3 regions of the Chryseobacterium sp. RU33C genome follow, and region 3 is predicted to be linked to each of the others. Evidence: riboswitches for the same ligand, from Rfam matches in the RefSeq annotation. Region 3 holds a riboswitch; each other region holds the start of a gene.
What was found. A riboswitch is a leader RNA that binds a small molecule or an ion and turns the genes downstream of it on or off. The one in region 3 is predicted to bind S-adenosylmethionine.

Region 1 (10,726 bases), on a different contig from region 3:
AGCTGTCACTGAAATTAAGACTATTGCCCATCTGTGGTGAATTTGAAATCCCTACTCCAAGAATAACCAGTACAATAATAAAAGCTATCTTAATGAAGGTAAAAAAGTTATGAAACCTGCTGGATGTTTTCAAGCTAAATGAAAGTGCGGCCGCAACCAGAAAGATCACAGCTATCGCAAAACCGTTTCCGAAGCTATAATCAAATACCGAAAGATATTTTGACATAGCCAAAGCTGCCAGCGCTACGGGAGAGGAAAATCCTATGATGAGTGAAATCCAGCTTATGAGATATCCGAATATGGGATGATAGGTTTCTTTGAGATAAATAAAATCGCCTCCGTTTCCTTTAAAATGGGAACCCAGTTCTGCGTAACAAAAAGCTCCGAACAAAGCGAGTACTCCTCCGATACTCCACAGCAGGAAAATGCTGTAGGTATTGGTAATATCAGAAAGCTGAAATCCCAGGGTGGTAAAAATTCCGGTTCCGATCATATTGGAAACGACAATGGCTGCGGCTGTTTTCCAGCCAATCTGATGTGAGGCAGTACTCATTTAATGATTAAAAGTTAAAATTAAGCCTTCCGAAGAAATAATTCCCCAAAGTTCCCATCTGCACCGGCGCATATTTGAATACTCCATAATATGAATTTTTATAAATCTGACGGTCCGGGAAGACATCAAATACATTGTTGGCACCTACGGTAAAATTGATATTTTTGTTGATATCATACCCAACGCTGATGTCTGTTACAACTTTTGGAGAAAACTCCTGCACGTCTCCAAAAGGATAACCATCTCTTATTACTTTACCAAAATAGGTATTTCTTACGAGAAAACTGAATTTCCCGATTCCATAATTTAATACTAATGAAGCTTTTGTTTTTGGAGACAGAGTTTCAATGATATTGATCTGATCCGGGCCAAAAAACTGATCCTGAGGTGTTCCTAAGTTTTCAGGAAAATGAAAGTCTGTAATTTTAGTTTCCGTATAGTTTCCGGCAAGATTCATATTTAATTTTCCATTCCCGAGAATCCAGTCATAGGATAGCACTATATCTACTCCTTTCGTTTCTGTATCAATAGCATTGGCGAAGAACCTTCCGCTTTCTACCTTAAACTGATCTAATCTTGGATCTGTAATATTGCTGGTGATCACAATTCTGTCCTTTACTTTGATCCAGTATCCATCTATGGAAACAGTCAACTTATTAAATGGCTTCAGAGTAAATCCTGCACTTGCATTGACTGAGGTTTCCTGTTTGAGTTTATCAAATCCCAGAATTTTAGCGGCTTCGCTATCGTTGCTGAATATTCCTTTGGTCACAATCTTTGAACCGGAAGTAGAAATATCCGCATAGGAATTATTGAAATACTGCTGCTGAAGGGAAGGCGCTCTGAAGCCTGTTCCTACCGCTGCCCTTATTGCATAATTTTTTACAAACTCATATCGTAGCGCAAGTTTTCCATTCAAGGTATTTCCGAAATCCGAATAATTTTCAAACCTGGCAGCGGCATCAATATTGAGTTTTTTATCTAAATCATAAGAAATATCTGCATATACCGCGGTGGAATGTCTGTCTTTTTTTAGTGCATTGTTGGGAGAAAATCCGATAAAGGATTGAGATCCGCCTGCTCCCAACACTGTAGATCCTTCAGTGGCAACGTTTCCACTGACGTCATATTGAGTATAAGATGCTTCGTCACCCGCTTTGATCTGGTATTGCTCAAACCTGAATTCACCACCGAAAGCAATATTGAAGCGGTTTATATTTTTGGAAACATCAAGATTCACCGTATTCTGAAGGAAGCTGTGTGCTCCGGCATAAAAATCTGTTGGTGATTTTGCTCCCAGAGAAGCATTATTGGTATGGCTTACATTATAATTGAAGGTATTGCTCCCGAATGTATTACTTACATCGAATAGCCAGTCATTAACATTATATTTTGCTCCTACAGCATAAGAAATATCATATACCTGAGATCCAAGAATTGCCTGAAAACCATTCGGGTAAATGGATGAAGCCACATTAGACTTTTCACTGGGAAGTCTTCTGAAACCAAACCCTTCTCCTTCTTTAATACTGAAACCTCCGAAAGAATAGAGTTTAAAATTATCATTAAAAGGGTATTCTGAATTGAAAAACAACTGTCCCTGTCTGATCTGGGCATCTCCGATCTGAAAATTAAAATCGTCGCGCGTTAATCCTCTTTTTTCAATTTCTGCATCATCTGCAGCCCTGGCAGCTTTTACGGCTTCAGCGTCACCTGCAAATTCATAAGCGAAATTATCTCCGAAAATATCCAGATCGTGATTTTGCGTTCTTGTGGTTTTTCCTCTGTGGCTTAATTGCAGGGAAAGATTAATATAACCGTCTTTTTTTCCTAATGAAGTTCCATAGTTAACTCCTGCCTGGTAAGTATCTCCATCATTTCTTCCGGTTAATCCGTAGGTAAGACTTGCCGAAGCTCCTGCATTTTTCTTAAGAATAATATTGATGACTCCCGCAATAGCATCAGAGCCATATTGTGCGGCGGCTCCGTCTCTCAGGACTTCAATCCGGTCAATAGCAATAACCGGAATAGTGCTCAAATCTGTTCCTACAGAGCCATTTCCGACGGTATTCTGATAATTCACCAAAGAAGTAGTATGTCTTCTTTTTCCGTTAAGCAATACTAAAACCTGATCAGGACCCATCCCTCTTAAAGTAACAGGGTCAATATGTTCGGTACCATCAGAAGCAGACTGTCTCACTGCATTAAATGAAGGGATCACATAATTCAGGAGATCCTGGGCGGTCATTTGCGGAGAACTTCTCTGGATCTTGTCGATATTGATAACATCTACAGGAACCGGCGTTTCCAGCTTTGTTCTTTTAACATTTCGGTTTCCGACGATGATGATATCTTCGATCTGTTTTCCTTTTTCCTCACTTTCCTGAGCAGCTACGAGAATTGCTCCAAGCAATAGTACAGCTGTGATTAATTTTTTCATGTTATTCCTGCCAATTAATAATACGTACCTGACGGATCTTTCCGCAGATACACAAGACTTCAAGAAATGGAATTCATATAGAGTATTGACTTCACTTATCTCCCCCAAAGGGTTGGAATTAGCACCTTTACACTCTGGAACCGTGCAGGTTGCTAAGGTTTCTCCGGGCCAAATCCCTCCACCTTTCTTGATAAATCTACTGCAAAAGTAGACTATTTTTCTGAACTTACAAAAAAAGGCAAATCTGCTGATCTGCAAATTTGCCTTTATTATTATTCTATGTTTTAGCTTATTGAATCATCATCTTTTGAATGGCTATTCCTGTATCTGATTTCAGCTGTACAAGATACGTTCCTGCCGGATAATTAACCTTCATATTATAAGCTCCATTCTCTTTATCCAGTTTGAAAGTATCCAGTTTTTTACCCGTCATATCAAAAATTGAAATCTCTCCGTTTTTTGCTTTACTGAAAATGAGTTTAGCGATTCCGTTCCGAACCGGATTATCTGCAATCTGAAGGGATAGCTTGTTGACTGCATTGGTATCTACAGTTGACAAAGCGCCCGCATAATTTCCAAAGATTCTGAATTCTCCAGGTTGTAAAGTGATTGGAGCTGTTGTGGAGGCTACATTTGAAATACTGTTGTCCATCAGATTCTGCCATTGACCTGTGTAAGGAAAATAAGGCACGACATTCTGTGCGGAAGTAGTATAATTAGCCAATACGACAACATTCTTTATTCCTGTAGTAATAGCTGCATCGTACACATAAATTCTTGTAATGAGACCATTAGGATCATTCGTAAGGTTATTGGATTCTATACTGTAGGTTTTAGATTTAAAAACCGGATAGGTATTTCTGATATTGATGATTTTAGCCCATGTATCATAAACAGCCTTTCTGTTCGCATTGGTATCATATCCTAAAGTGAATGCCACGGGTTTTTCATCGGTTCTGCATCCGTTGTCTATGGTACCGTTTGCGCATCTGTTGATGCTGAATTCATATCCTAATTCTCCAAACTGCCAGATCATTTTCGGACCTGGAATAGTAAAGAAAGTTGCCCCGAAGGTTTTCATTCTTTCAAGAGCGGTATTCAGGTCTTTCACATTGTAACTTCCGTTTATAGCACCATAGGCAAGATTTTTAAACATCAGTCTCTCTTCATCATGGCTTTCTCCATAACCTACGGCACTCATATTGGTGAAGCCGTGAAGACTGTGATTCATACGGTCGTAGTTGCTGTTTTCCTTATATCCCATCGTATTCTGATTGTAAGGATCTGTCTGCTTATTCCAAAGCATAACACCTTTTCCTTCTGCTATTCTGTAGTTGGCCCATTGCTGTTCTTCCGCATCTGTTCCCAAATGTTCAAAGATCATATAAGAGTTGGGATCAATAGCCCATTGCCTGTCTGCGTAATGCTTCATAATATCCACTCTGTCCTGCTGATAGGCATTGGTACAGGCTTCATCATTTTCGGAACAGCTTTGTGTAAATCCTTTTGTCAAATCCCAGCGGAATCCGTCTATGTGATATTCAGTCAGCCATTGCTCAAGACATCTCTCAACGTAATATTGCGTTGAAAGGCTTGTATGGTTAAAATCATTAAATACGTTGTATGAATGTTTCGGAACCTGATTGAAGTAAGGATTGTTGGCCGCAACATCGCCATAGCCATCGCCATCCGGATCTACATTCCAGAGTCTTACCAGAGGAGAACGTCCTGTAGCGTGATTAAATGCTACATCCAGAATGACTGCAATTCCGTTCTGATGGCATAGATCTACAAATTCTTTGAATTTTTCGGGAGTACCATAGGCTTTGTCCAATGCATAATGGAAGGAAGTATTGTATCCCCATGAAAGATTTCCATCAAATTCCATGATGGGCATTAATTCTATGGCATTGATTTTTAAGTTTTTTAAATAAGCAATTTTATCGATCAATGACTGCCAGTTCTTTTCCTGTGTAAAGTCTCTCAATAGTAATTCATAGACTACAAGATCCTGTTTCGCAGGTCTTTGAAAATTGGTAACCTGCCAGTTATAAGCGGTCTGACCTGTTTTAAATGTTGACACTTCAAAGCCCTGTCCGGCAGGAAATGCAGGCAAGTTTGGATAGGTAGAAGCCGAAATCCATGGATCATCATAGGAAGATAAGATTTGCGGCGAATAGGGGTCTGCTACTTTTCTTAAATCATTGGTTCTGTATTGGAAAGTATTGAGCTGCTGAGGGGTAATTCCATTGAGCTCAATCCAGTACAGATCAGGATTTGTGGTATCTTTATTCATCAGATATGTATCATTCACCGTCCAGTTATTGAAACTTCCTATAACATGTACAAAACTTTTCCCCGGAGCATATAAAGCCAATCCCACCCTGGTAGGATCTGCCGGATCATAATTAATTCCCTGCCTTATCCAGTTTGGTATTGACTGGGACACTACATTTCTTGGAACCTGCACAATGAATGCCGCAGCCTTGGAATTGGTTCCCTGTGTTGCCACAAGTTCCATACTGGCATCCTGAGTGACTGTATAACTGTAAGAATAAGATTGTGAAGGAGTTGTTGTAGAATTGATAACAGTTCCGTTTGCTTTTAACTGAAATGTTGCATTGGTACTGGTTGTAGCAGTAATAGTAATGGAATTTCCTACAGGAACCGAAGTGAGGCTGTTTACTAATGGATTTGTAAGCGTTAAGCTTAAAGTACCTACGTTTACAAAAATATCAGGTAAAGTCTGGTGTGATCCCGTCTTATCTTTTAATAAAAAACCAAACCTTCCGATCCCTGTTCTTCCAAAAAAAGCTGTGGGAGTAAAAGTAAGTGAATAACTGTCTGTTACCGCATTATAATTCAGCTTATTCAGGTCATTGGAATTGTTCCAGCTTCCATTGGTAGGACAATCCTGACTATTCTGATAATTGGTATCAAACGACCATGTCCAGATGTAAATGGCATTATTGGAAACTCCCCATGCAGATTCGTCAATCTGATCTCCCGGAACCGTAAGCGTAACAGCATCAGATTCATTGAATGGATTGGGAGAAATCGTATAATTGATCTGCCCGAAAACACTCAATGTAATCAGCAGAAAAACAACAGAATAAAACTTTTTCATTTATTATTTTTTATCGAATATAGTATAAATTTTTCTTCATAACGAGTATTTTCATCGCTGTACATCAAATATTTCATTTACAGAAGAAAAAAAACTTTACGCGGCCCTTCAAAAACAAATTCGAATATCTCCGGAAAGTCTGAGAAATAATAAATAGAAAAACCGCTTAATTGCTTAAGCGGTTTATATATGTTGTTTTGCTTTGATATTACTTTTTCAGAATTCAGGTGAAAAAGCAATGACAATCAATTAATGATGATGTCCGTGATCGTGAAGGAAAGGTCCGTTTCCTTTAGGCTCGCTATAGATAACTTCTACACCTTCCTGCTCAGAAATAAGCTTTCTTCTGATATCTTCAGGGTCGAAAGGCTTTACTTTTCCGAAATACTCTTTCAAACCTTCAGTTAGCCACATTGGGATTACTAATCCGAAGAACATGAAAATACACCAGAATCCTACTAAGAACATAGTAATGAAGAATATAGTCCAAAGGAACTGGTAGAACGGCCAAAATGCTGATAATATCGTTATCATTCTCTTAAAGATTTTAGGCAAAAATAGAACTTTTTTCCTTTTTACACAAAAGATCAGCGTTCTATTTTGTTATTTATTTTAATTTTAAACTAATTAGTGGGCAAGATCTGCGAAGAAATCGTTGCCTTTATCATCGGTAATGATGAATGCAGGGAAGTCTTTTACTTCAATTTTTCTTACGGCTTCCATTCCTAATTCAGGGAAGTCTACAACATCTACAGATACAATATTGTCTTTGGCAAGGATAGCGGCCGGCCCTCCGATAGATCCAAGATAGAAACCTCCGTATTTTCCGCAGGCATTGGTAACATCTTTACTTCTGTTTCCTTTTGCCAGCATGATCATACTTCCGCCATGGCTTTGGAATTCGTCTACGTAAACATCCATTCTTCCGGCAGTAGTAGGTCCGAAACTTCCTGAAGCCATTCCTTCCGGAGTTTTTGCAGGCCCTGCGTAATAAATTGGGTGGTTTTTGAAATATTCCGGCATTGGTTTCCCGCTGTCGATAATTTCTTTAATTTTTGCGTGAGCGATATCTCTTGCTACGATTAATGTTCCGTTCAGTTTTAATCTTGTTTTGATCGGATATTTGGAAAGTTCAGCAAGAATTTCCGGCATTGGCTTGTTAAGGTTAATTTCAACAGCTTCTTCCAGGTGTGGAGGAGTATCAGGTAAGAATCTTTTCGGATTCTGTTCCAATTGCTCAAGGAAAATCCCTTCTTTTGTGATTTTCCCTTTGATATTTCTGTCTGCAGAACAAGAAACTCCCATTCCTACAGGACAGGATGCTGCGTGTCTTGGAAGTCTGATTACTCTTACGTCATGCGTAAGATATTTTCCTCCAAACTGTGCTCCGATGGCACTTTCCTGGCAGATTTTCTGAACTTTTGCTTCCCATTCAAGGTCTCTGAAAGCCTGTCCGGCTTCATTTCCTTCTGTAGGAAGATTGTCATAATATTTTGCTGATGCTTTTTTAACAGCTGCAAGATTGGCTTCTGCTGAAGTTCCTCCGATTACCAATGCTAAGTGGTAAGGCGGGCATGCAGCCGTACCAAGGTCTGAAATCTTTTCTTTGATGAATTCTTCAAGAGATTTTTCGTTCAGTAAAGATTTTGTCTTTTGATACAAAAATGTTTTGTTGGCAGAACCTCCACCTTTTGTTAAGAATAAAAATTCGTAGTAATCTCCTTTTTTAGCATAGATATCAATCTGTGCAGGAAGGTTAGATCCTGAATTTTTCTCATCAAACATCGTCAAAGGAACCACCTGGGAATATCTTAGGTTTCTTTTCTGATAGGTATTGAAGATCCCCTTACTTAGATATTCACCATCATCTACTCCTGTATAAACATTTTCTCCTTTTTTTCCCATTACAATAGCTGTACCTGTATCCTGACATGAAGGAAGAGCTCCCTCTACAGCTACTGCAGCATTCTGCAAAAGGTTATAGGCAACAAATCTGTCATTATCGGTAGCCTCAGGATCATCAATGATTCTTCTAAGGCTTTCCAGGTGTGAAGAACGAAGCATGAAAGAAACATCTGCCATCGCTTCTTCAGCCAATAACTCCAACCCTTTCGGATCAATTGTTAAAATTTCTCTGTCACCCAGTTTATCCACCTTTACATAGTCTGATGTAAGTTTTTTGTACACCGTATCATCTTTCTGAATAGGATACGGATCCTGATATCTAAAATCCATTCAATTTTTTTGTTTGTGCAAAATTAAGAATTATACTACTAAGAATCATTTTAGATTAGAACTTCTTTATTGCTGTTTTAATATCTTTAATATAGTCAGGCTTTAAATTGTACGACATTCCAAAGATACTTTCAGAGTAGATAATTTTTCCTGTTTTTGCTTCTACTATATTTAAAAATTTCCCGTTATTCATTCTCACATAACGGAAATAATAAATATCTTCATTATTCAAAATCTTTTCACTCAATGCATTGTCATCTATGTATTCATATTTAAATTCATATTTTGAAAATAAATCTGCCTTATCCTCTTCGCTCCGCTCCTTATCCTCAAGTTTATATAGATTGGGATTAAATTTGATTCCAATATAATTGGGCACATATAAAGTTGCTGTTTGAAGTTTTTTTAATTCAGGAGTTTTAAAAACATCGTACACACTACTCGCCGCTTTATCACTGATCCCTTTTTGAACAGATTGAAAATAATTTTTCAAAAACCCTGGTTTAAAATTAAAAAATATGTCTTCAGACTGTGCCAATTTAGAGGTTTCTTTAATTGAATTAGCGTATGATGACTGTACTAATTCCCCTTTTTGAAACAAATAAAATCCCCCTACATACTGTCTATACTTTTCAAATAAATCATAGTCCTCCTTCTTTTTGCTTTTGCTTAAAAATTTCTCAATTTCTTTCGTTTTTTCTTTCATATCGAATGTAAAAAAAGAAAAATAAGTATAGATAGATGTTGAGATATTTTTCTCCACTATCTTCCCATCCACCGTTGCAAATGAGTATTTATCACTCATGAAATCGGTAAGATCAGCTTCTCCGTAGAGAAATACTTTGTAAGGTGTGATCGTCCAGGTATCTTTTAAAATCTTTTCATAAACAGATTTATCATAAACAGGGGGGAAAACAAAAATCGTTTCAGAATTCAGGAATTGTGTAAAGTTTTTAGTTTCTACTTTACCCTTGTGATCTGTTACAGAGCTTCCTATTGCGACTTGCGCATTAAAAAAGATTGAGTAAACTAAAAATAGTAAACAAAGAAAATTTTTCATGTTATATAGTTTTTATTATGAAGTACCTCCATACTATTCCCTGCAAAAAATTTAGGATTTAAAATTTCTTACCTTTTGGGAAAATCCAAAAATACAATAAAAAACCATTATGAATACAGATATATTACCCATTTTAAGAACATGAGTAATATCAGTCTTCATTATTAATATTTATAATGGTTATAAATTGCATGATCCTGAGTTTATAAGTATCTTTATAGAAGCCAAATAAAATCAAACCGTTTTTTATTTCATTAAAGATTAATAATGTCAACAATTTTTAAGGCTTTAAAAATAAAAGATCATACAAATTTCAACCACTATGAATTACAGAATAGAAAAAGACACCATGGGAGAAGTGCAGGTACCTGCAGATAAATTTTGGGGAGCACAGACGGAACGTTCAAGAAACAATTTCAAAATAGGACCTGAAGGTTCAATGCCGCACGAAATCATTGAAGCATTTGCTTATCTGAAGAAGGCAGCAGCTTATGCCAACACGGATCTTGGAGTGCTTCCTGTGGAAAAAAGAGATATGATCGCGAAAGTATGTGATGAAATTCTGGAGGGAAAACTTAACGACCAATTTCCTTTGGTGATCTGGCAGACGGGCTCCGGAACACAGTCGAACATGAATGTAAATGAAGTTATTTCCAACAGAGCCCATGTCAATAATGGCGGAACATTAGGTGAAAAATCTGAAATTCATCCGAATGATGATGTGAATAAATCCCAGTCTTCGAACGATACTTATCCTACTGCCATGCATATTGCTGCATATACCAAAGTGGTGGAAGTAACCATTCCGGCTGTTGAAAAACTAAAAAATACACTGGCTGAAAAGTCGAAAGCCTTCAAAGATGTGGTAAAAATCGGTAGAACCCATTTGATGGATGCTACTCCGCTTACTCTTGGACAGGAATTTTCGGGTTATGCAGCTCAATTGGAATTCGGATTGAGAGCTTTAAAAAATACATTGCCTCATCTTTCTGAACTGGCTTTAGGAGGAACTGCTGTAGGAACAGGTTTGAATACTCCTAAAGGCTATGATGTAAAAGTAGCGGAATATATCGCCCAATTTACAAAACATCCTTTCATTACCGCAGAAAATAAATTTGAAGCTCTTGCTGCACATGATGCCATTGTTGAATCTCACGGAGCGTTAAAGCAGCTTGCTGTTTCTTTATACAAAATTGCTCAGGATATAAGATTACTGGCATCAGGTCCACGTTCCGGAATCGGGGAAATTCATATCCCAGAGAATGAGCCGGGATCTTCCATTATGCCCGGAAAAGTAAATCCGACACAGAA
Region 2 (10,726 bases), on a different contig from region 3:
AAGATGCAAAGAACCAGTCTGTAATGGAAGTGGGAGGAAGCATCAATCTGAAATGGTTTAAAACTGAAATTTTCGCCAATTACTTCAGAGTTGATAACTATACGTACTTTGACAGCAATGGAAGTCCGAAGCAAAGTGACAATTCAGTCAATATCTCTCAGATCGGAGGAGATGCTACATTCAGCTTCAACAAATTCCATCTGAATACAAGAGTGCATTTCCAGAATACCTTAACGAACAAAGATCTGCTTCCAATGCCGGGCTTCATTGGTAGAGCCAATTTCTTCTACCAGACTCAGGCCTTCAAAAAAGCAGCAGAAATTCAGGCAGGTGTTAAAGTATATTACTTTTCTAAATTCGCTTCAAGAGAATACTTCCCTGTTCTTAATGAATATATCCTTCCAAGAGCAGATTCATTCTCCATTGGAGGACAGCCTATCGCTGATATTTATATTAATATGAAGGTGAAGAAAATGTTCTTTTTCATAGAAGGACAGCAGATAGGAACAGTGATTTCCAATAACAAAGCATATGCATTTCCACATTACCCGGTGTATGATTTCAGATTGAATATCGGAATCGTGTGGTATTTGTTCAACTAAAAACTGTACAGGTTGAAAACAATTAATAAAATATCATTTAACGATATAGAAAGCATTCCTCAATTGGTAAAAGATTTTTTACATCAGAAAATTGAAGGTTTTGAAAATAATACATTTTCCTTAGAGCATTTCAGACAGCAGATTCATCAGAAAAAAGATTCTTTTTCATCAGAAAAAAGAAATATTTTAGCTGATGTGTTAGAAGGTCAGTTAGAAACTCTTTCTCTATCTTCAAGGCAGAAAGAAAATCTTGAGAATATTAAACTGCCCAACACGTTCACCATTACAACAGGGCATCAGCTAAACTTGTTTTCAGGACCTGTTTTCTTCGTATATAAAATTCTTCAGACGATAAAGACATGTACTTATCTGAAAGAAAATTTCCCGGATTTTAATTTCGTTCCGGTGTATTGGATGGCTTCGGAAGACCATGACTTTGCGGAGATCAATCATTTTAAAACCGAGAATAATTATTACGAAACCCATGAGAAATCCGGAGGTCCGGTAGGGAGAATTGAAATCACTGATACCTATTTTATTTCGGAATTTGAAAAAGAATTCAAAGATTCTATTTTCGGTACAGAGCTGATCTTAATGATGAAGGAAGCATATAAAGCAGGAAATACTTTAACGGAAGCTATTAAGATTCTTGTCAATCGTCTTTTCTCAGAATTTGGGCTTTTGATTGTAGACGGAGATTCTAAGGAACTTAAAAATCAGATGAAGACCATTTTTAAAGATGAGCTTCTTCATTTTAGCTTACAGAAAACTTCTGAAGATAAAGTAAAGTTTCTGACAGAGAAATACGGAAAGGTTCAGGTGAACCCTCGTGAAATAAACCTTTTCTACCTTTCTGAAACCAGAGACAGAATAGAATTTAACGGACAGAAGTATAGTATTGTAGATAAACCTATCCAGTTTACAGAAGAAGAAATTCTTGAAGAATTGGAAAATCATCCTGAAAAATTCAGTCCGAATGCATTGATGCGTCCGGTGTATCAGGAAAATGTACTGCCAAATCTGGCCTACATCGGTGGAAATGCCGAAATCATGTACTGGCTGGAACTGAAAGATTATTTCTCAAAAATTAATACACCTTTCCCTATCCTTATTCCAAGAAACTCGATGCTATTCCTGAAAGAAAAAACATTGGGGAAAATTGAGAAACTTGATCTTAAAATTGAAGATTTTTTCCATAACTTCTCGGTACTTACCCATCAGAAGATGTTAAAAGATAATCAGATTTTACAATTACTTGAAGAAAAAGAAGAATTATTGATCAGTAATTTTTCTGCATTGAAAGTTTCGGCGGAAACCACTGAAAAATCTTTTGGAAATATGATAAAGGCAGAAGAAGTACGACAGTTGAAATCTTTTAAAAGAATGAAAAAACGTCTGCTTCATGCTGAAAAAATAAAACAGAACGAATTGCTGGAACGGCTTGAAAATCTGTTTTTAGATGTTCATCCCGCAAAAACATGGCAGGAAAGAGTCTATAACTTTAGTGTATTCTTTTCAGATTACGGCTACTCGTGGCTTGAAAATTGTTTGGAAGAGATGGTGGTTGATGATTCCAAATTAATAATTATTGCCATTTAATTTTAAAGAAGTATTTTTGTAAATTATAATTATCGAATATGATAAAGAGGTTTTTTATTCTATCCAGTTTATGTATGGTTTTGGGAGTTTCAGCCCAGAAATCACATACGGTTGTGCAAGGTGACAATCCTTACAACATTGCCAAAAAGTATGGAATGACTGTAGATGAATTGCTGAAGCTAAACCCCAAACATAAAGATGGCAAACTGGCGATCGGAGATGTTTTAACCATAAAATCAGACAAAGCAGCCACTCCGGCTGTAACAAAAACTGCTCCGGCGGAAAAAGTAACTTCAAACACAAGTGCTTCTTCTCTGGGTAAAATTGTTTTACTGCCAAAGCAAACAATATATGGTATTACAAAACAATACAGAATTTCCGAAACTGATTTGAGAAAACTGAATCCTGAACTGGATTCTCACATGAAAATAGGGGACGAAATCACCTTACCTCTTGCCAGCATTAAAAAATATGGTGGTGAGCAGCAGGCTGTAACAGCAGAAAAACATGCTGAACCCGCTGTAGAAAAAAATATAACGACGATTACCCCTACAACCGTTACTGCTGCTGTAGAAGGAGAGTCTTATGTTATCCAGGCTAAAGATAATTATTACAGAATTACAAAACAGTTTGGCATCAGCCAGCAGGACCTTTATGCTTTAAATCCGGGATTGGAAGAAAAAGGACTGAAACCAGGTGATACCATTAAAATAAAAAGAACAAATACAACGACTCATACTGATACTGTTGCAGAAACTGCTAATCCAAAAGCAAAAATGGATTCCGGGAACGAAAAATCAACAACTGCTTCCAATGTTGCAGCAGGTGATGATTATGTAACCTATACAGTTCAGCAGGGTGATACAGTATTCTCTATCGTTAACAAATTCGGTGTTTCTATTGATGAGCTTATTGCTCTTAACCCGGATCTTTCACATGGTTTGAAAACCGGAATGGTTTTAAAAATTAAAAAGCAGGATGCTGCATACGTAAAGAAAAACGGTGATGCTTTAAGTGTTATCTTAATGCTTCCTTTCGGATACAGTACCAACGAAACTCAGTATAGAGCAATGGCTCTTGATTTTTTGACAGGAGCTAAACTTGCCATTGAAAGAAATGCAAGAGGAGGACAAAAACTGGATATTAAAGTGGTAGATTCTGGAAATGAAGCTTCATTCAAAAACTCTTTAACACAGATCAATCCTGATAATACAGACCTTATCATAGGGCCTTTCTTTAAATCCAATGTAATTGATGTTCTTGATTTTACCAAAAATCAGAAAATTCCGGTTGTAGCACCATTTGCCAACTCTCCGGAACTCTATAACTACAGTAATCTTATTATTGTTGAGACCAACAATCAGACCTATGCTGATAAGATTGTAGAAGAGGTAAAAGGAATTTATTCAGATCAGAAAATATATATAGTGGCAGATGCTAAAAAAGAAAATGCCAATTATATCAAAGCCGGACTTGAAAAAGCGGTGAAAAATCCTAATATCATTATTGTTAATTCCCCGGCAGATATTCAGCCGGATCAGAATATGATGACAGGACAGTCTGCACCGGTTATTGCCATTTTAGCAAATGATGATAATGCTGCTGGAGATGCTTTTGCCAACAGAATGATCGCTATTTCTAAAGAAGTTCAGGGAATAAAAGCATTCAGTATGTTCTATTCTCCGGTTTTTGAGAAGAGAGTAGACGAACTGAGCCAGGCAAGTCTGGTATATCTGATGGATAGAAAGATTAATACGGACGGAAATTTTGAAAAAGAAATTCTGGCTGCTTATAAAAGCAAATACTGTAAAACTCCACCAAAATATGCAATCGTAGGTTTTGATGTTGTTAATGACATGTTAACAAGAGAAAATAAAAAAGGAGAGATCTTTAAACAGATGAATAAAGTTCAGACTCAGCTTGCTACCAAATTTGAGTTTGTAAAATCTAAAGCTAATGGTGCTTATGTAAATACCGGTTATAGAGTAATCAGGTTAGTGCCTTAAATGATTTATAGCTGTTTAAAAGAATATTATTAACATTATAGTTATATTTGCATAATATTTAATTCAATACATGAAAGCACTTGTATTTCCAGGGCAGGGATCTCAGTTCGTAGGAATGGGAAAAGAATTGTATGATTCTAGAAAAGATATTAAAGATCTGATGGAATCTGCCAATGAAATTTTAGGTTTCGACATTCTTTCCATTATGTTTAACGGTACGGATGCGGATCTTAAGAAAACAGAGGTTACCCAGCCTTCAATATTTATACATTCAGTAGCAGCATTAAAAGCCGTAAATGGTCTTGGTGCTGAAATGGTTGCAGGACACTCTTTAGGAGAGTTTTCAGCTTTGGTTGCCAACGGAGTCTTATCCTTTGATGACGGTTTGAAATTAGTTTCTGAAAGAGCAAAGGCTATGCAGGAAGCTTGCAATGCCAATCCAAGTTCTATGGCAGCTATCTTAGGTTTAGAAGATGCTAAGGTTGAAGAAATCTGTGCACAGATCAACGGAATTGTTGTTCCTGCCAACTATAACTGTCCGGGACAATTGGTAATTTCCGGAGAAACCCCCGCAGTAGAAGAAGCTTGCGCAAAACTGAAAGAAGCAGGAGCTAAAAGAGCATTGTTATTGCCAGTAAACGGAGCTTTCCATTCACCATTGATGCAGCCTGCACAGGAAAGACTGGCCGCGGCTATCGAAAAAACAAAATTCAGAAAAGCAACAATTCCTGTATACCAGAATATCACGACTACAGCGGTAACAAATCCCGATGAGATCAAACAAAACCTGATCGCTCAGCTTACCGGTCCTGTAAAATGGACACAGTCTGTTCAGAATATGATTAAAGACGGTGCATCAAACTTCGTAGAAGTAGGGCCAGGAAAAACCCTTCAGGGATTGATCAAAAAAATTGACGGATCTGTAGAAGCAACTTCTGCAATCTAATAAAAATATGAACGCGATATTTTCACCGGGCAAGCTTATGCTTACTTCAGAATATTTCGCTTTAGATGGAGCTCTTGTCTTAGCGGTACCTACCAGGCTGGGACAAGAGTTTTTCTTTGAAGAAAAAGAAGATGGAAAATCTCTTATTTTTTGGGAAGCTTATCATCAGAATACATTATGGTTAAAAGCTGTCATAGATTATAAAAACTGGCAGATTCTGGAAACCAATATTCCATCAAGTGCTGAATTCATTACCAAAACACTACAAAATGTTCAGCAGTTTTCTAGCAGTAAATTCAAAGCAGACCTTACTTATCATTTAAAAACCAATCTTCAGTTTCCGGCGGATTATGGGCTTGGTAGCAGTTCCACCCTGATGAACAATCTGGCAGAATGGGCAGAGGTTGATCCTTTTTATCTTAATACTATCAGCTTAGGTGGCAGTGGATACGATATTGCTGTAGCTAAAGAAAAATCTGCAGTTCTGTTCCAGAGTAAACCTGAGATAAAATATGAGAAGGTAGATTTCAGTCCATCCTTTAAAAATGAACTGATTTTTATCCATTTAAATCAGAAACAGGATAGTAGAGAGGGAATCAACTTATACAAGTCCAAAAAGAAGTCTCCGGAATTGGTAGATGAATTTTCAGATCTCACAAAAAAAATATTGTTATGCAATGAATTGGAAAAATTTTCCGAATTAATGATGATTCATGAGCATAAAATTGCAAATTTTCTTGAAATTCTCACAGTTAAAGAAAAATTATTCTCAGATTGCCCTTTATTTGTCAAAAGTTTAGGTGCATGGGGTGGAGATTTTGTAATGAGTGCCAAATTTGGGGACTATAAGAACTATTTTTGGGAGAAAGGTTTTTCCACTGTTTTAGAATGGGAAAACATAATTAACTTATAATCAAGTAATTGCAATCCTTTTTTTTTATTTGTCATTCTGACTTATATCAGTATATTTAAACCACCTTTAACAAATAATTAATATTATTTTTGTTGAAGTCAATAAAGAAATAGAAAATATAAGTAAAATGAAAAACACTAAAATCATCCAGGATTTAGAGAAATTAGGGATTAAAGGAAACTATGAAGTAGTGTATAATCCTTCTTATGAAGAATTATATCAGGCTGAAGTTTCTCCTGAAAATCAGGGGTTTGAGCAAGCTGAGCTTACGGAATCTGGCGCAGTATCGGTAAAAACAGGAATTTTCACAGGTCGTTCACCTAAAGACAGATATATTGTTCAGGATGATGTTACAAGAGATACAATTTTCTGGGATGGTAAAGTAAACCTACCTACAACAGCAGAAATTTTCGGGTCTTGTAAAGAACTAGTGCTGAACCAGCTTGCTGAATCTAAAAAGATTTATGTAGTAGATACATTCTGCGGAACGAATGCAGATACGAGACTTAAAGTAAGATTTATCGTTGAAGTAGCATGGCAGGCGCATTTTGTTACTAATATGTTCATTCGTCCTTCTCACTACGAACTTGAAAACTACGGTGAGCCGGATTTCACTGTAATCAACGGATCAAAAACAACAAACCCGAACTGGGAAGCTCAGGGATTAAACTCTGAAAACTTCATTATGTTCAACCTTACTGAAAAACTACAGATCATTGGAGGTACCTGGTACGGAGGTGAAATGAAAAAAGGAATGTTTGCCATGATGAACTATTACCTTCCGTTAAAAGGTATGGCTTCCATGCATTGTTCTGCGAACGTTGGAGAGAAAGGTGATGTTGCTTTATTCTTTGGTCTTTCTGGAACAGGTAAAACTACTTTATCAGCAGATCCTAAAAGATACCTTATCGGTGACGATGAGCACGGATGGGATAACAACGGAGTATTCAACTATGAGGGAGGATGCTATGCTAAAGTGATTGACTTATCTGAAGAAAAAGAACCGGATATCTTCGCTGCCATCAAAAGAGATGCACTTCTTGAAAACGTTGTTATTAACAATGGAGTAGCAGATTATACAGACGGTTCAATCACTGAGAACACAAGAGTTTCTTATCCAATATATCATATCAACAAAATTGTATTGCCTTCTAAAGCAGGTCATGCCAAGAAGATTGTATACCTTTCAGCAGATGCATTCGGAGTACTTCCTCCGGTTTCTATCCTGAATGAAGATCAGGCTCAGTACCACTTCCTTTGCGGGTATACATCAAAATTAGCCGGAACGGAAAGAGGTATTACAGAACCTGAACCATCTTTCTCCCCTGCATTTGGGGAAGCATTCCTTACATTACACCCAACAATGTATTCTAAAACATTGATCGGTAAAATGCAGGAACACGGTGCAAAAGCTTATTTGGTAAATACAGGCTGGAACGGTACAGGAAAGAGAATTTCGCTTAAAGATACCAGAGCAATCATTGACGCAATCATTGATGGATCTATTGATAATGCTCCTAAAGCTCAGGTTCCAATTATGAATCTTGAAATTCCTACTGAATTACCAAACGTTTCTGCAGGTATTTTAGATCCTAGAGATACCTATGAAAATGCTTCGGTATGGGAAGAAAAAGCAAAAGATCTTGCTTCAAGATATATCAAGAATTTTGAACAGTACTGTGATACTGAAGAAGGTAAGAAGTTAGTAGCTTCAGGACCTCAATTACAGGAACAAACTATTTAATAGTTAACCATAAACGTACAAAAGCCTCATCAATGATGAGGCTTTTGTATTTTATTTCTCAAAATTTAATAGATTTTTGCAGCAGTGCAACTACTGACATATGTTTTTTTTCTATAATTATCTGTGAAAATCTGTGCCATCTGTGGGAAAATAAACGACTGAATTATTTCAGACTCAATAAAGCCAATCTATACCCATCCATTCCAAAGCCAGATAAAACGGCATCCGTATTAGCGGCTGTTACAGACTTCTGTCGGAATTCTTCTCTTTTGTAGATATTGCTGATGTGAACTTCTACTTTGGGCTTACGAATATTTTTTAAACAATCAGCAATTGCATAGGAATAATGGGTGAAAGCTCCGGGATTGATCACTACCGCATCAAAATCATCCTCCTGAAGTCTGTTGATAAGCTCACCTTCAATATTAGACTGGTAATATTGTAATTCATAAGCCTGAAACTCGGATCTTAAATTTTCCAAATAACTTTCCATAGAAACATTTCCATAGATTTCCGGTTCTCTTGTGCCTAACAGATTGAGGTTAGGGCCATTGATGATCAAAACTTTCATGGCATAAAATTAAAAAGTTTTTTCAATAAATCACACAAAATTAAGGTATACTGAATTTTCATGCTATTGAATTATTGACAATGATATTTGTCATGTTTGAATAAATGATAAGGTCTGCAACTTCTTATTGTAGTGGGTTTTATTAAAAATTTATGTTAATTATTAAAAAATTATCATGAAAAATAAATAAGTCTACTTGTTTTGTAGACTAAAAGTTTTTAGCTTTGCAATCATATTTCGATCGGCTTATAAAGAAAGATGGAGGGAACTGACCCTGTGAAATCTTAACAACCTACCTCGTGGGGCAAGGTGTTACATTCAGCCTTTTAAGGAAAAATAAGCATTTGGTTTGTCGTATTTATCGATGCCCTTTGCTGACTTTTCTGCAAAGGGTAAAATTTTAATATATGATAAATAAAATTGATTATGATTAGCAAAAATTTATTCAATTCTAAAGCATGGATACCTCCGGTTGCTGCTTTTTTTCTGGGAATAACCAGCATCAATGCACAGAATTCCATGCCGAAAAAAGATAGCCTTCATGAAAAGGAACTTGATGAGGTAGTAGTGGTAGCGTACGGAAAAGCAAAAAGAAACAGCTATACCGGTTCTGTAGCTACAATTTCCAGCGATAAAATCAATAACAGACCAGTTACGAATATTACCAAAGCACTGGAAGGACAGGTTGCCGGAATTCAAACTACCAGTGCATCGGGACAGCCCGGCGCAGTTTCTACCATCCGTATCAGAGGAATTGGCTCAATCAGTGCTTCCAGTGATCCTTTATACGTAGTGGACGGGATTCCTTTTGACGGAAACCTGAACTCCATTAGCCCAAGCGATATTGAATCTATAAGTGTTTTGAAAGACGCTACAGCAAGTGCTTTGTATGGTTCAAGAGGAGCAAACGGGATTATTATCATCACTACAAAATCAGGGAAAAAAGGAGAAGCCAGAGTTAATTTTAATATCAGTCAGGGATTCTCAGGAAGAGCTGTCAAAGATTATGAACAGGTAAACACAGATCAATACTTTCAATTATATTGGGAAGCATTAAGAAACGGATATCAGTCTGGCAAAGTTTCTTCTCAGCAGGCTGCACAAATGGCAACTGATAATCTTGTTTCGACCCTTGGAATTAATCCATATGGCACTGCTTATCCAAAACCGGTAGGAACAGATGGGAAATTATTACCTGGTGCATCGCCGCTTTGGAATGATGACTGGAGAGATATTTTACAGAGAGTAGCTTCAAGGAATCAGGTGGATCTTGATATCAGCGGAGGAAGTGATAAAAGCAATTACTTCTTTTCACTGGGATATCTGGATGATAAAGGGATGGCGATTGAATCCGGTTTTAAAAGATATAATACCCGATTAAAAATCAATTCCGAAGTGAAAAAATGGCTTAATGTTGGAGTAAACCTGAATTATACAAACAGTATTCAGCAGGCGCCTACTTCTTCGGATTCCAAGGCGAGTAACATCATCAACGCAGCAAGATTTATTCCTTCATTCTATCCTTATTATGAAAGAAATGCAGATGGTACTTATATTTTGGATGCTGATGGAAACCCGGTTTATGATTTTGGAAAATACAGGCCTACGAATGCGCTTCAGAATCAGAATGCCGCTGCAACACTGCCTTTAGACAAAAACGAAAACAAAGAAGATAACTTCTCCGGAAAAGGATTCATGGAATTCACTTTCTTGCCGGAGTTGAAATTCAAGACCAGCTTCTCTGTGGATTTAGTGAATTATAACGGACATTATTACTCAAATCCATTATTGGGGCAAGGCGCTGAAATTGGAGGTTCGGTAACGAAAACAAATACCAGAACACTTTCTTATACAACCAGCAATATTCTGACGTATGATAAAAAGTTTGGAAAGCACCATGTAAATGCTTTAGCAGGACACGAGTTTTATAAATACGATTATCAGACCATTTCAGGAACGAGAAGCCAGTTTTCACTTCCTTATTATTATGAACCGGATGCTGCTTCTCTGCTGGGAAGCTTCAGTGGGAACAGCAATAAATTAAGCTTATTGAGTTTCCTTGGAAAAGTAGAGTATGACTACAATAATACTTACTTTTTATCTGCATCGGGAAGAGCAGACAGTTCTTCGAGATTTGCGAAAGATAACAGATGGGGGAGATTCTGGTCAGTAGGAGGTTCATGGAAAATTTCGAACGAGGAATTTATTAAAAGCCTGAATGTTTTCAATCAATTGACATTGCGTGCCAGCTACGGAGGTCAGGGGAATGATAAATTACTTAGACCTAATGGGCAGCCGCTTTATTATGCGTATCAGGAGCTTTATAGATTTATAAGCCTTGGCGG
Region 3 (10,726 bases):
AAAATTACATTTGAAAACCGGGAAAACCATGGAAATGATCAATGAAGCTATGGCACTTATCAAAAAAGCTCAGGATCCTTACGCCAGCGTAATGAAAGAAGATCTTACAAGGATCAATAAGCTCCTTGATGAAATACTTAAATAATATAACAATAGAATAACCTAACCATATAAAAGTTTTCAATGCTAAAATCTAAGCTCGTTAACATAAATTTAATTGTAGATAAGCATTGTTAAACAGACAAATTAAAATTATTATGGAAAACTTTGATAACCCCAATATAGAAAACCAAAGCGCTATCAATCTTAATAAACAGGAAGAGCAGTTTCAGTCGAGAATCAATATGATAGAACTTCGTGCAAGTCTGGAGAAAGTAAAATCTGAGATCGGAAAAGTGATCGTAGGACAGGAGAAGATGATTGAACATCTTTTGGCCGCATTACTTTCCAACGGCCACGTTCTTATTGAAGGAGTTCCGGGAGTCGCGAAAACAATCACTGCGAAATTATTAGCCAAAACCATAGACGTGGGTTTCAGCAGAATCCAGTTTACACCGGATCTTATGCCTTCTGATATTTTGGGAACATCCGTATTCAATGTGAAAAACTCAGAATTTGAATTTAAAAAAGGGCCTATCTTCTCCAATTTCATCCTGATTGATGAGATCAACAGATCGCCGGCAAAAACACAGTCTGCATTATTTGAAGTTATGGAAGAAAGACAGATCACAATGGATGGAACACGTTATACTCTGGAAGAGCCTTTCCTGGTGATCGCTACTCAAAATCCGATAGAACATGAAGGAACGTATAGACTTCCGGAAGCGCAGCTGGACCGTTTTCTATTCAAAATCAATGTAGGATATCCTAATCTTGAACAGGAAATCGCGATCATTAAAAATCAGCACGAAAGTAAAAAAGAGGATAAAACAGAAGGAATCAACCGCGTTATTACAGCTGAACAATTGAAAAACTATCAGCATCTGGTAAAAGAAATCATTGTGGAAGCCCAATTGATGGAATATATTGCGAAAATTATCATCAATACAAGAGAAAACCAATTCTTATATTTAGGGGCTTCCCCAAGAGCTTCATTAGCACTTCTTACGGCATCAAAGGCATTTGCGGCATTACGAGGAAGAGATTTTGTAACTCCTGAAGATATTAAAGAAGCAAGCTACGCTGTTTTAAGGCACAGAGTAATCGTATCTCCGGAAAGAGAGATGGAAGGTCTTACCGCAGATGAAATTATCCGCCAGATTTTAGAAGGAATAGAAATACCGAGATAGGTTAGTAGAGAGAAGAGTTTGGATTATAATTTCTAAACCCTTTCATCTGCAACCTGCAACCCAACCCATGAAAAACTTATACATTAATACACGTTTCTTTTTTGCACTCATCGGAGTGGGGATTCTGTATGTCCTTGCATTTTTCTTTCCGGTACTGATGTGGGCTGCCCATATCGTACTCCTGCTATGTTTTCTGGCCGCAATGGTAGATTTTCTGTTGATTTTTAATCAAAAAAATGCCTTACAGGTTCAAAGAATTCTGCCGGAAAAGCTTTCTAACGGAGATGAGAACTTTGTGAAAATTGATATTAAAAACAATTACAGCTTTACCATAACCACTAAAATTATTGATGAAATTCCGTTCCAGTTTCAGAAAAGAGATTTCTTGATTGAGAAGCAGATTGCGTCCGGAGCCAATACATTTTTTCAATATTCATTAGAACCCAAGGAAAGAGGAGAATATCATTTCGGAGGTTTGAATTTGTATGCATCTTCACCATTGGGATTCGTCTCCAAAAGATTTATTTTCCAGAAAGATGCCATGCTTCCTTCTTATCCATCTTTTATTCATCTCAGAAAATACGAGCTGATGGCCATTCAGAGTGAATTTTTGTTAGGCGGAATCAAGAGAGTGAGAAAACTGGGACATACCATGGAATTTGAACAGATCAAAGAATATGTACAAGGAGATGATATAAGAACGATCAACTGGAAAGCCACTTCCAAAACGAATCGTCTAATGGTTAACCAGTTTCAGGATGAAAAATCACAACGTATTTTTATGCTGATTGATAAAGGACGAACCATGAAAATGCCTTTCAACGGATTAAGCTTACTGGATTATTCCATCAATGCAACGATGGCATTATCACATATTATTTTAAGAAAAGGAGACCGGGCCGGAATGATGACATTTTCTAAAAAAGCGGAGAATAAAATTGCTGCAGATAATAAATCCGGACAGTTGAAGAAAATCTCTGAAGCTCTTTATAATATTAAAACAGATTTCTTCGAAAGTGATTTCAACCGTTTGTATCAGGACGTAAAATATTCCATCAATCAAAGAAGCTTGATTCTGCTTTTTACCAATTTTGAAACCCTGGACGGGCTGAACCGGCAGCTGAAGTATCTTCGCGGAATTGCTAAAAATCACTTGCTGGTAGTGATATTCTTCAAAAATTCAGAACTGCAGACGCTGATCAACAAAAATCCTGAAAGTACGCAGGAAATCTACGACGAAATCATTGCTGAAAAATTTGAGTTTGAAAAGAAACTGATCATCCAGGAACTCCGCAAATATGGAATCTATACAGTATATACCCTTCCAGAAAATTTGAATATTGATGTTATCAATAAATATCTGGAGATAAAAGCGAGAGGAATTTTATAACTTTGTAGAAGCAATAAGCAATAAGCAATAAGCAATAAGCAATAAATAATGAAAATTACACTTAACAGAATAAACGACGACTTTTTATTTGAATGTACCAACGCTCAGGGAAACTCCATTCTTTTGGATAATACTTCCCAGCCGGGAGCGAAAGGTGTTTCCCCGATGGAAAGTGTACTGATGGCTGTGGCAGGATGCAGCGGAATTGATGTAGTTTCTATTTTAAAGAAGCAGCGTCAGGAGATCAAAAGTTTTCAGGTAGAGGTAGAAGGAGAAAGAGTACAGATAGAGGATGCAAAACCTTTTAAATCAATTACCGTTAAATTTCTTCTGGAAGGAGAAATTGATCCTAAAAAAGCACAAAAGGCTGCGGAACTTTCTTTTGAAAAATACTGTTCCGTATCCAAAACGTTGGAACCGAATGTAGAAATCGGATACGAAGTATATCTGAACGGAGAAAAAATTTAATCTCTTACATAAAAGAGCAAAGAGGCTGTCTCAAAAGTCAAACAATCTGGCTTTTGTCATTCTGACGAAGGAAGAATCTCATTGATAACCAAACATATGAGATTCTTTACTACATTTCATTTCGTTCAGAATGGCACTTTTGAGACAGCCTCTTTTTTTATTACTCATTACCAATTACTCATTGCTTATTAAAAGGTAAGTCTTGGTTTTATCAGTTTTGCCACAGTTGCGGTCCATCCTGTTTGGTGGGAAGCCCCTACGCCACGGCCGTTATCTCCATGGAAATACTCAAAGAAGGTAATATAATCTCTGAAATGTTCATCATAATTGAATTTCGGATTCCCTCCGTTGAAAGCCCTTTGCCCATGTTCATCCTTTAAAAATATAGAACAAAGTCTTTTGCTGATATTTTGAGCCACTTCATCAAGGTTTCTCTTGTCGCCGCTGCCTGTTGGAAGTTCTACTTTCAGGCTGTTTCCATAATAATAATGAAAACGTTGCAGACTTTCTACAATCAGAAAGTTGATAGGAAACCAAATGGGTCCGCGCCAGTTGCTGTTTCCGCCAAACATGCGGCTGTCACTTTCTGCCGGCGTGTAGTAGACCATGTTTTCCTTTCCATGTACTGAGAATACAAACGGATTTTCTTCGTATACCTTAGACATGGCACGGATTCCGTAAGAACTCAGGAACTCATTTTCATCAAGCATTCTGGTCAATACCTTTGTCAGTCTGTTTTTGCGGAGTATACTCATCAGGTGTTTTCTTCCCTGTCCTTCTTCGTCCCAGTGGGAAACCAGCTTGGTGAGTTCCGGCTTATTTTTTAAGATCCATTCCATTCTGGTCCTGAAATTCGGCATCTTTTCCAATAAATGATGATCTACAATTTCAACGGCAAACATAGGGATTAAACCTACAATACTTCTTAGTTTTAAAGAAACACTGTCTCCGTTTCCGAGCTGTAGTACATCATAGAAAAATCCGTCTTCTTCATTCCAGAGACCTTTTGTGCCTTCACCCAGATTTTCCATCGCTTCAGCGATATAAAGATAATGTTCAAAAAATTTGATCGCCATATCTTCGTACACCTTGTAATATTGGGCAAGTTCCATCGCAATACGCATCATATTCAGTGCATACATCGCCATCCAGCTTGTTCCGTCTGCCTGTTCCAGATGCTGGCCATCCTTTAGTTCCATATTCCGGTCAAAAGCTCCGATATTATCGAGACCAAGGAAACCGCCACCAAAAATATTTTTCCCTTTTTTATCCTTCCGGTTCACCCACCATGTGAAATTAAGCAGCAATTTCTGGAAGACTTTTTCTAAAAATAATAAATCCGGCTTTCCGTTATTTTTTTCATCAATTTTAAAAACCCGGAAGCATGACCATGCATGTACAGGAGGGTTCACATCACTCATATTCCATTCATAGGCAGGAAGCTGTCCGTTGGGATGCATGTACCATTCTTTTGTAAGCAGCAAAAGCTGTCCCTTGGCAAATTCAGCATCAATGATGGAAAAAGGAACACAGTGAAATGCCAGATCCCATGTTGCATACCATGGATATTCCCATTTATCAGGCATAGAAATAATATCCTTATTATGGAGATGATTCCATTCTGTATTTCTTACATATTCGTTGAAATTTCTTGGTGCTTCAAAGTTGGGATCACCTTTCAGCCATTTTCCTATATTATAATGATAGAACTGTTTATTCCAGAGAAGTCCGGCAAAAGCCTGTCGCTGTACATTTCTTTCATCTTCGTTTACGGTGTCATTCTGAATTTCTTTATAAAATTCCTCAGCTTCAGCCTGCCGCGTATTGAAAATGGCATCAAAGTTTTCAAAAGGCTCATCGGTCTCTTCAGGGCATAATCTGAATTCAAAAACTTTTGATTCTCCGGCTCCGATAAGCTCATCAATCAGAAAAGAGGCTTTTGTTCCCCGCTTTTCGGGATTTACTGTATTCGTTTTATCAGTAATGAAATTATTGATTCCGTCTTTGAAATACATATTTTCAGGAGCAGGAGCTCCGTAAAGTTTAGACGTATTGGTTTCATTATCACAAAATACACTTTCTGAGTTTGAGTTCCTGGAATAGAATTTCTTGATCGAAATGCTGTCGTGTTCAATGTTAATACTTCCGTCGGGAGATGCATTGATTTCTCCCTTATACGTATTGTATCCCCATTTCCAGTTGTTTCTGAACCATACAGTCGGAGCTACCAGAATAGGAGCTTCATGCTGACTTCGATTGCATACTGTTATTCTGGCAAGAATATCATTGTGATCGGCTTTACAGTATTCAATGAAAATATCAAAATATTCATCATTATCGAAAATTCCGGTATCGAAAATCTCATATTCCGGTTGCTTTTTGCTGCGTCTTCCGTTTTCTGCAACAAGCTCATCGTAAGGAAATTCATTAATTGGATATTTATACACCATTTTCATATAGCTGTGAGTAGGCGTATTATCCAGATAATAAAAGATTTCTTTGATGTCTTCCCCATGGTTCCCCTGAGGATTGCTCAATCCGAAGAACCGTTCTTTTACCATTTTGTCCTTCTTGTTCCAGAACGAAAGAGCAAAACACAAAAGCTGCTTTACGTCAGAAATTCCGGCAATGCCTTCTTCACCCCAGCGGTAGGCATAGCTTTCGGCATTATTATGATTGGTAAAGTTCCAGGCATTCCCGTTCGGGCTATAATCTTCGCGTACATTTCCCCACTGCCGGTTACTTACATAAGGTCCCCAGTTTTTCCATTTGATATCTTGTAATCTATCTTTTTCGGCGGTCATATCTCATCATTTTTCCACACGAAGTTAGTTTTTTTGACAAGTAATTCCAATTTTTTTCATCTGAATAATTATTAATATAGTCTTGAAATGCTTGTGTTTAAGGGCTTTTTTAAATATTAAAATAATTTTTTTTTGAAATTAAAAGAAAAGAACTACCTTTGCATCATTCGTTCATTCAAATATTGAAAATGTTATCAAGAAAGGTTGAGGGATTAGACCCTATGAAACCTTAGCAACCCTTTGTGCAAGCAAAGAAGGTGCTACGTTCTACCAAAGTATTTTGGACAGATAACTTACTGAAGTTCTTTTCAGCCATTTCCTGTGGCATTTTCAATTGTATTAAAATTTAATAGAATTGAAAACAGAACTAAACTATATTAATCTTTCGTATCAAACAAATTCCCAAAAGGAATACCATATCCCGTTAAGCTATCAGCTTTTTGGGAAAGATCTGTTTACAGCCCCTGTCATTTTAATCAACCACGCCCTTACCGGAAACTCAAATGTATCCGGAGATAAAGGCTGGTGGAAACAGCTGGTAGGAGAAAACCAGATTGTTGATACTGATCAATACACTGTTCTGTGTTTCAATATACCCGGAAACGGATATGACGATTTTTTAATTGAAGACTATGAAGACTTCACCCCTTCAGATATTGCCGCAATATTTCTGAAAGGACTTGAAGCTTTACATATCAAAAATTTATATGCCATTATCGGAGGCTCTCTGGGAGGAGGGATTGCCTGGGAAATGCTTGCCAAGCAGCCGGATCTCGCAGAAATATTTATTCCCATAGCCTGTGATTACAGAACACACGACTGGCTTCATGCGCAGTGTCTGGTTCAGAAATTTTTATTGAATGATAAAGAAGAACCATTACAGAAAGCGAGAATTCATGCCATGCTGTGTTACAGAACTCCACAGTCACTCAATGACAGATTTCAAAACCAATATAATCAGGAAAAACAACGCCTGGAATCAGAAGACTGGTTGGTTTATCATGGTAATGCACTGAACGAAAGGTTTAGTTTAAAAGCATACAAGCTGATGAATCATCTCTTAATGAATATAAACGTTGCTGAAGAAGCACTGGAGAACATACAGGCACGAATGCACATGATCTCCGTAGATACAGACTTATTCTTCCCTGCTTCTGAAATCCGGATGTGTTTTGAAAACTTAAAAGAGAAAAATAAGGATGTTTCTTATCACGAGATCCAATCTATACACGGGCATGATGCCTTCCTAATGGAATATCAACAATTAAATAATATCATTAAAAACATTTTACAGAAGTAATGAAAAATGCTAACGAAATAAAATTTTTGAAGAACAGATCAATCGTCAAATTTGAAGGAGAAGATTTCCTGGGAGAAATCGGGATTGACGGACGTATTTTTAAAGCGCTTACTTTAGCGCGCATCAGTGTAGGTGTAATTTCTCAGCAGGCCGTAGAAAACGGAATTTCTATTCTGGTTCACGCCAATGATGCAGAAAAAGCAGTAGCCTGTCTTATTGATGAATTTGAAGAAGAAAGAAAATCAGGAAAAGTTTCCCAGATCTATAGTATCAATAATGTTTCTGTGATTGGTTTTGTAGCAGAAGATTTCAATAAAGTCTTTGCTGAGCTGGCAAGAAATAATGTTTTCCCATTGCTTTTAAATCAGGTGGCAGGAGAAAACAGAGTCAATATCGTAGTGACTTCTTCACAGGATGAAAAAACAAAAAATATCATAGAATCTGAAATTTTCAAAAAGCCAAAGACAGTTCATCTGGCTATCATTGGTCACGGAAACGTAGGAAAAACACTGATAGAACAAGTGCTTGAATCAGCAGAAGAAATTAAAAAACGTAAAAAAATTGATCTTAAAGTAGTCGCAGTAGCCAACTCTAAGAAAATTGCCTTCAACAAAAAAGGATTTGATGCCAATTGGAAAGATGAGGTTTTAACCGCAGAACATCCATCGAATGTAGAAGAACTGATTAATTTCTCGAACGAAAATCAACTGGAAAACCTGATCGTTGTAGATAACACAGCCAGCAAAGATTTTGTTAAAAACTATCATGCTTTGGCAGAAAACGGATTTGATCTCGTTTCTTCCAACAAAATTTTTAATACGCTTCCCATTGAGGAATACAGAAAACTAAGATATACGTTGAGCAAAAACAACAGACGTTATCTGTATGAAACCAATGTTGGTGCAGGTCTTCCGTTAATTGACACCATCAAATTATTACACCTTTCAGGAGAGAATATTACAAGAATTAAAGGCGTATTCTCAGGAACATTGAGCTATGTTTTTAATAATTTTTCTTTAAGAGATGATAAATTTTCAACCATCATCAACGAAGCTCTTGAAAAAGGATACACAGAACCGGATCCAAGAGAAGACTTATCAGGAAATGATGTAGCCAGAAAACTATTGATTCTTGCGAGAGAATTAGACTTAATCAATGAATTCGGAGATATCAATATCCAAAATCTGGTTCCGGAAAGCTTATTGGAGGTTTCAAAATCAGAATTCCTTTCAAGACTGGAAGAACTGGATGATGAATACCAGAATATAAAAGAAAATCAGGAATCTGGACACGTATTGAGATATGTAGGTGATCTGCACGGTGATCTGCAGACAGATAAAGGCGAGTTGGATGTGAAACTCATTTCAGTTCCTGCAACTTCCGCTTTAGGTCAGTTAAAAGGTTCAGATTCAATCTTTGAAATTTATACAGAAAGTTACGGAGAAAATCCAATTGTTATCATGGGAGCCGGAGCCGGAGCACAGGTAACGGCAAGAGGTGTATTCGGGGATATTTTAAGAGTAAGTGAAACAAAATAATATTTAATGTAACAATCTAATAATGTATCAGTTTACCAATAATTGGTGTCGTTATTCTGAGCAAAGCGAAGATTTTAATTGGTACATTGTCAGACTGCTATATTGGTAAATTAATTAAAACTATATGGAAAATTTTGAAACATCAGCAATAAGAACCCAGACGGAAAGATCTCAGTTTGATGAGCATTCTACACCATTATATCTTACTTCCAGTTTTATATTTCAGGATGCGGAAGATATGAGAGCCAGCTTTGCTGAAGAAAAACCTAAAAACCTATACAGCCGTTTCTCTAATCCCAACGTAACAGAGTTTACAGATAAAATTGCTAAAATGGAAGGCGCAGAAGCAGGATATGCCTTTGCAACGGGGATGGCTGCCATCTATTCTACATTTGCCGCATTGCTGAATGCCGGAGATCATATTGTAAGCTGTCAGTCTGTATTCGGGTCTACGCATACTTTGTTTACCAAGTATTTCCCGAAATGGAATATTGAAACCTCTTATTTCAAAGCTGGAGATGCGGAAAATGTTGAACAATACATTAAGCCCAATACAAAGATCTTATATCTTGAAACACCTACCAATCCGGCTATTGAAATTCTGGATCTTGAGTTTTTCGGACAGATCGCTAAAAAGCATAATCTTATTTTTATTGTAGATAACTGTTTTGCAACACCTTATCTTCAGCAGCCAATCAAATACGGTGCAGATATTGTGGTACACTCAGCTACGAAACTGATTGACGGGCAGGGAAGAGTTTTAGGAGGAATAGCTGTAGGAAAAGAAGACCTGATCAGAGAAATTTATCTTTTCGCAAGAAATACAGGACCTGCATTATCTCCTTTTAATGCGTGGGTATTATCCAAAAGTTTAGAAACATTGGCAATCCGTGTAGAAAAACACTGTGAAAATGCTTTGAAGGTGGCCGAATTTTTAGAAAGCCATCCTAATGTGGAATTAGTAAAATATCCATTCCTGAAATCCCATCCAAATTATGAAGTAGCCAAAAAGCAGATGAAGCTGGGAGGAAACATTGTAGCATTTGAAATAAAAGGAGGAATAGAAGGCGGAAGAAACTTTTTAGATAAGATACAAATGTGTTCGCTGTCTGCCAACTTAGGTGATACAAGAACGATCGTTACGCATCCGGCATCCACTACGCACTCCAAGCTTTCTGACGAAGAAAGAAATGAAGTAGGGATTACTGCAGGGTTGGTTCGTTGCTCAGTAGGGCTGGAAAATGTGGAGGATGTAATTGCAGATTTGAAGCAGGCTTTAGATTAGTTAATTGTTAACAGTTTATAAGAACTCAATGAATAGAGATTACACAGAATTAGCAATTTGGAGAGAAGGGAAAAAGTTGGTGCATTTAACTTATGCCCTTACTGCAAATTTTCCTAGAAAAGAGCTATTGGCTTTAACGGGTCCAATAAGAAGAATGGCAACTTCAGTTTCGTTGAATATAACGGAAGGAAGTAGAAGAGAGGCTTCTGAAGATACTTTACAGTTTCTGCATATTGCTGGAAAATCTCTCTGTAAACTGGAAACTCAATTCCATTTTGCTTCAGACCGGCATTATATTTCTAAAGAAGATTTTGAAATCATCAATAAACAAATCCTCTTATGCAAAAAACTGGTCAGCGGATTTATAAACTATTACAAATTGATAGAAAATGAAAAATTCAGAACAATTATATAAAGCGCTATCCGAAAGAATTTTGATTCTTGACGGTGCCATGGGAACCATGCTTCAGAGATACAAATTTGAAGAAGAAGACTATCGCGGGGAGCGTTTTAAAGACTGGGAACATCCTGTAAAAGGAAATAATGACCTGCTTTCTCTGACGCAGCCTCAGGCGATTGAAGAAGTTCACAAAAAATACCTGGAAGCAGGAGCAGACATCATTGAAACCAATACCTTTTCAGGAACTACCAT

Region 1: it holds a riboswitch for S-adenosylmethionine, as region 3 does, so the genes downstream of both, BW946_RS06405 (TonB-dependent receptor plug domain-containing protein) here and BW946_RS14950 (alpha/beta fold hydrolase) in region 3, are expected to answer to the same signal.
Region 2: it holds a riboswitch for S-adenosylmethionine, as region 3 does, so the genes downstream of both, BW946_RS09420 (SusC/RagA family TonB-linked outer membrane protein) here and BW946_RS14950 (alpha/beta fold hydrolase) in region 3, are expected to answer to the same signal.

Annotation. Positions count from the first base shown of each region.
Region 1 is NZ_FTMT01000005.1:56,116-66,841, reverse strand. It holds gene BW946_RS06410 (APC family permease) at 1-553, opposite strand, end outside; gene BW946_RS06405 (TonB-dependent receptor plug domain-containing protein) at 561-2,993, opposite strand; SAM riboswitch class I at 3,086-3,190, opposite strand; gene BW946_RS06400 (alpha-amylase family glycosyl hydrolase) at 3,283-6,120, opposite strand; gene BW946_RS06395 (hypothetical protein) at 6,370-6,654, opposite strand; gene BW946_RS06390 (fumarate hydratase) at 6,748-8,355, opposite strand; gene BW946_RS06385 (hypothetical protein) at 8,411-9,415, opposite strand; gene fumC (class II fumarate hydratase) at 9,738-10,726, shown strand, end outside.
Region 2 is NZ_FTMT01000009.1:30,686-41,411, reverse strand. It holds gene BW946_RS09455 (putative porin) at 1-602, shown strand, start outside; gene bshC (bacillithiol biosynthesis cysteine-adding enzyme BshC) at 615-2,201, shown strand; gene BW946_RS09445 (LysM peptidoglycan-binding domain-containing protein) at 2,240-4,207, shown strand; gene fabD (ACP S-malonyltransferase) at 4,278-5,153, shown strand; gene BW946_RS09435 (GYDIA family GHMP kinase) at 5,161-6,066, shown strand; gene pckA (phosphoenolpyruvate carboxykinase (ATP)) at 6,194-7,810, shown strand; gene BW946_RS09425 (type II 3-dehydroquinate dehydratase) at 7,974-8,381, opposite strand; SAM riboswitch class I at 8,625-8,724, shown strand; gene BW946_RS09420 (SusC/RagA family TonB-linked outer membrane protein) at 8,808-10,726, shown strand, end outside.
Region 3 is NZ_FTMT01000018.1:10,375-21,100, reverse strand. It holds gene BW946_RS14975 (hypothetical protein) at 1-145, shown strand, start outside; gene BW946_RS14970 (AAA family ATPase) at 258-1,289, shown strand; gene BW946_RS14965 (DUF58 domain-containing protein) at 1,357-2,679, shown strand; gene BW946_RS14960 (OsmC family protein) at 2,728-3,147, shown strand; gene BW946_RS14955 (MGH1-like glycoside hydrolase domain-containing protein) at 3,336-5,951, opposite strand; SAM riboswitch class I at 6,140-6,246, shown strand; gene BW946_RS14950 (alpha/beta fold hydrolase) at 6,307-7,251, shown strand; gene BW946_RS14945 (ACT domain-containing protein) at 7,251-8,789, shown strand; gene BW946_RS14940 (O-succinylhomoserine sulfhydrylase) at 8,914-10,074, shown strand; gene BW946_RS14935 (four helix bundle protein) at 10,103-10,489, shown strand; gene BW946_RS14930 (homocysteine S-methyltransferase family protein) at 10,464-10,726, shown strand, end outside.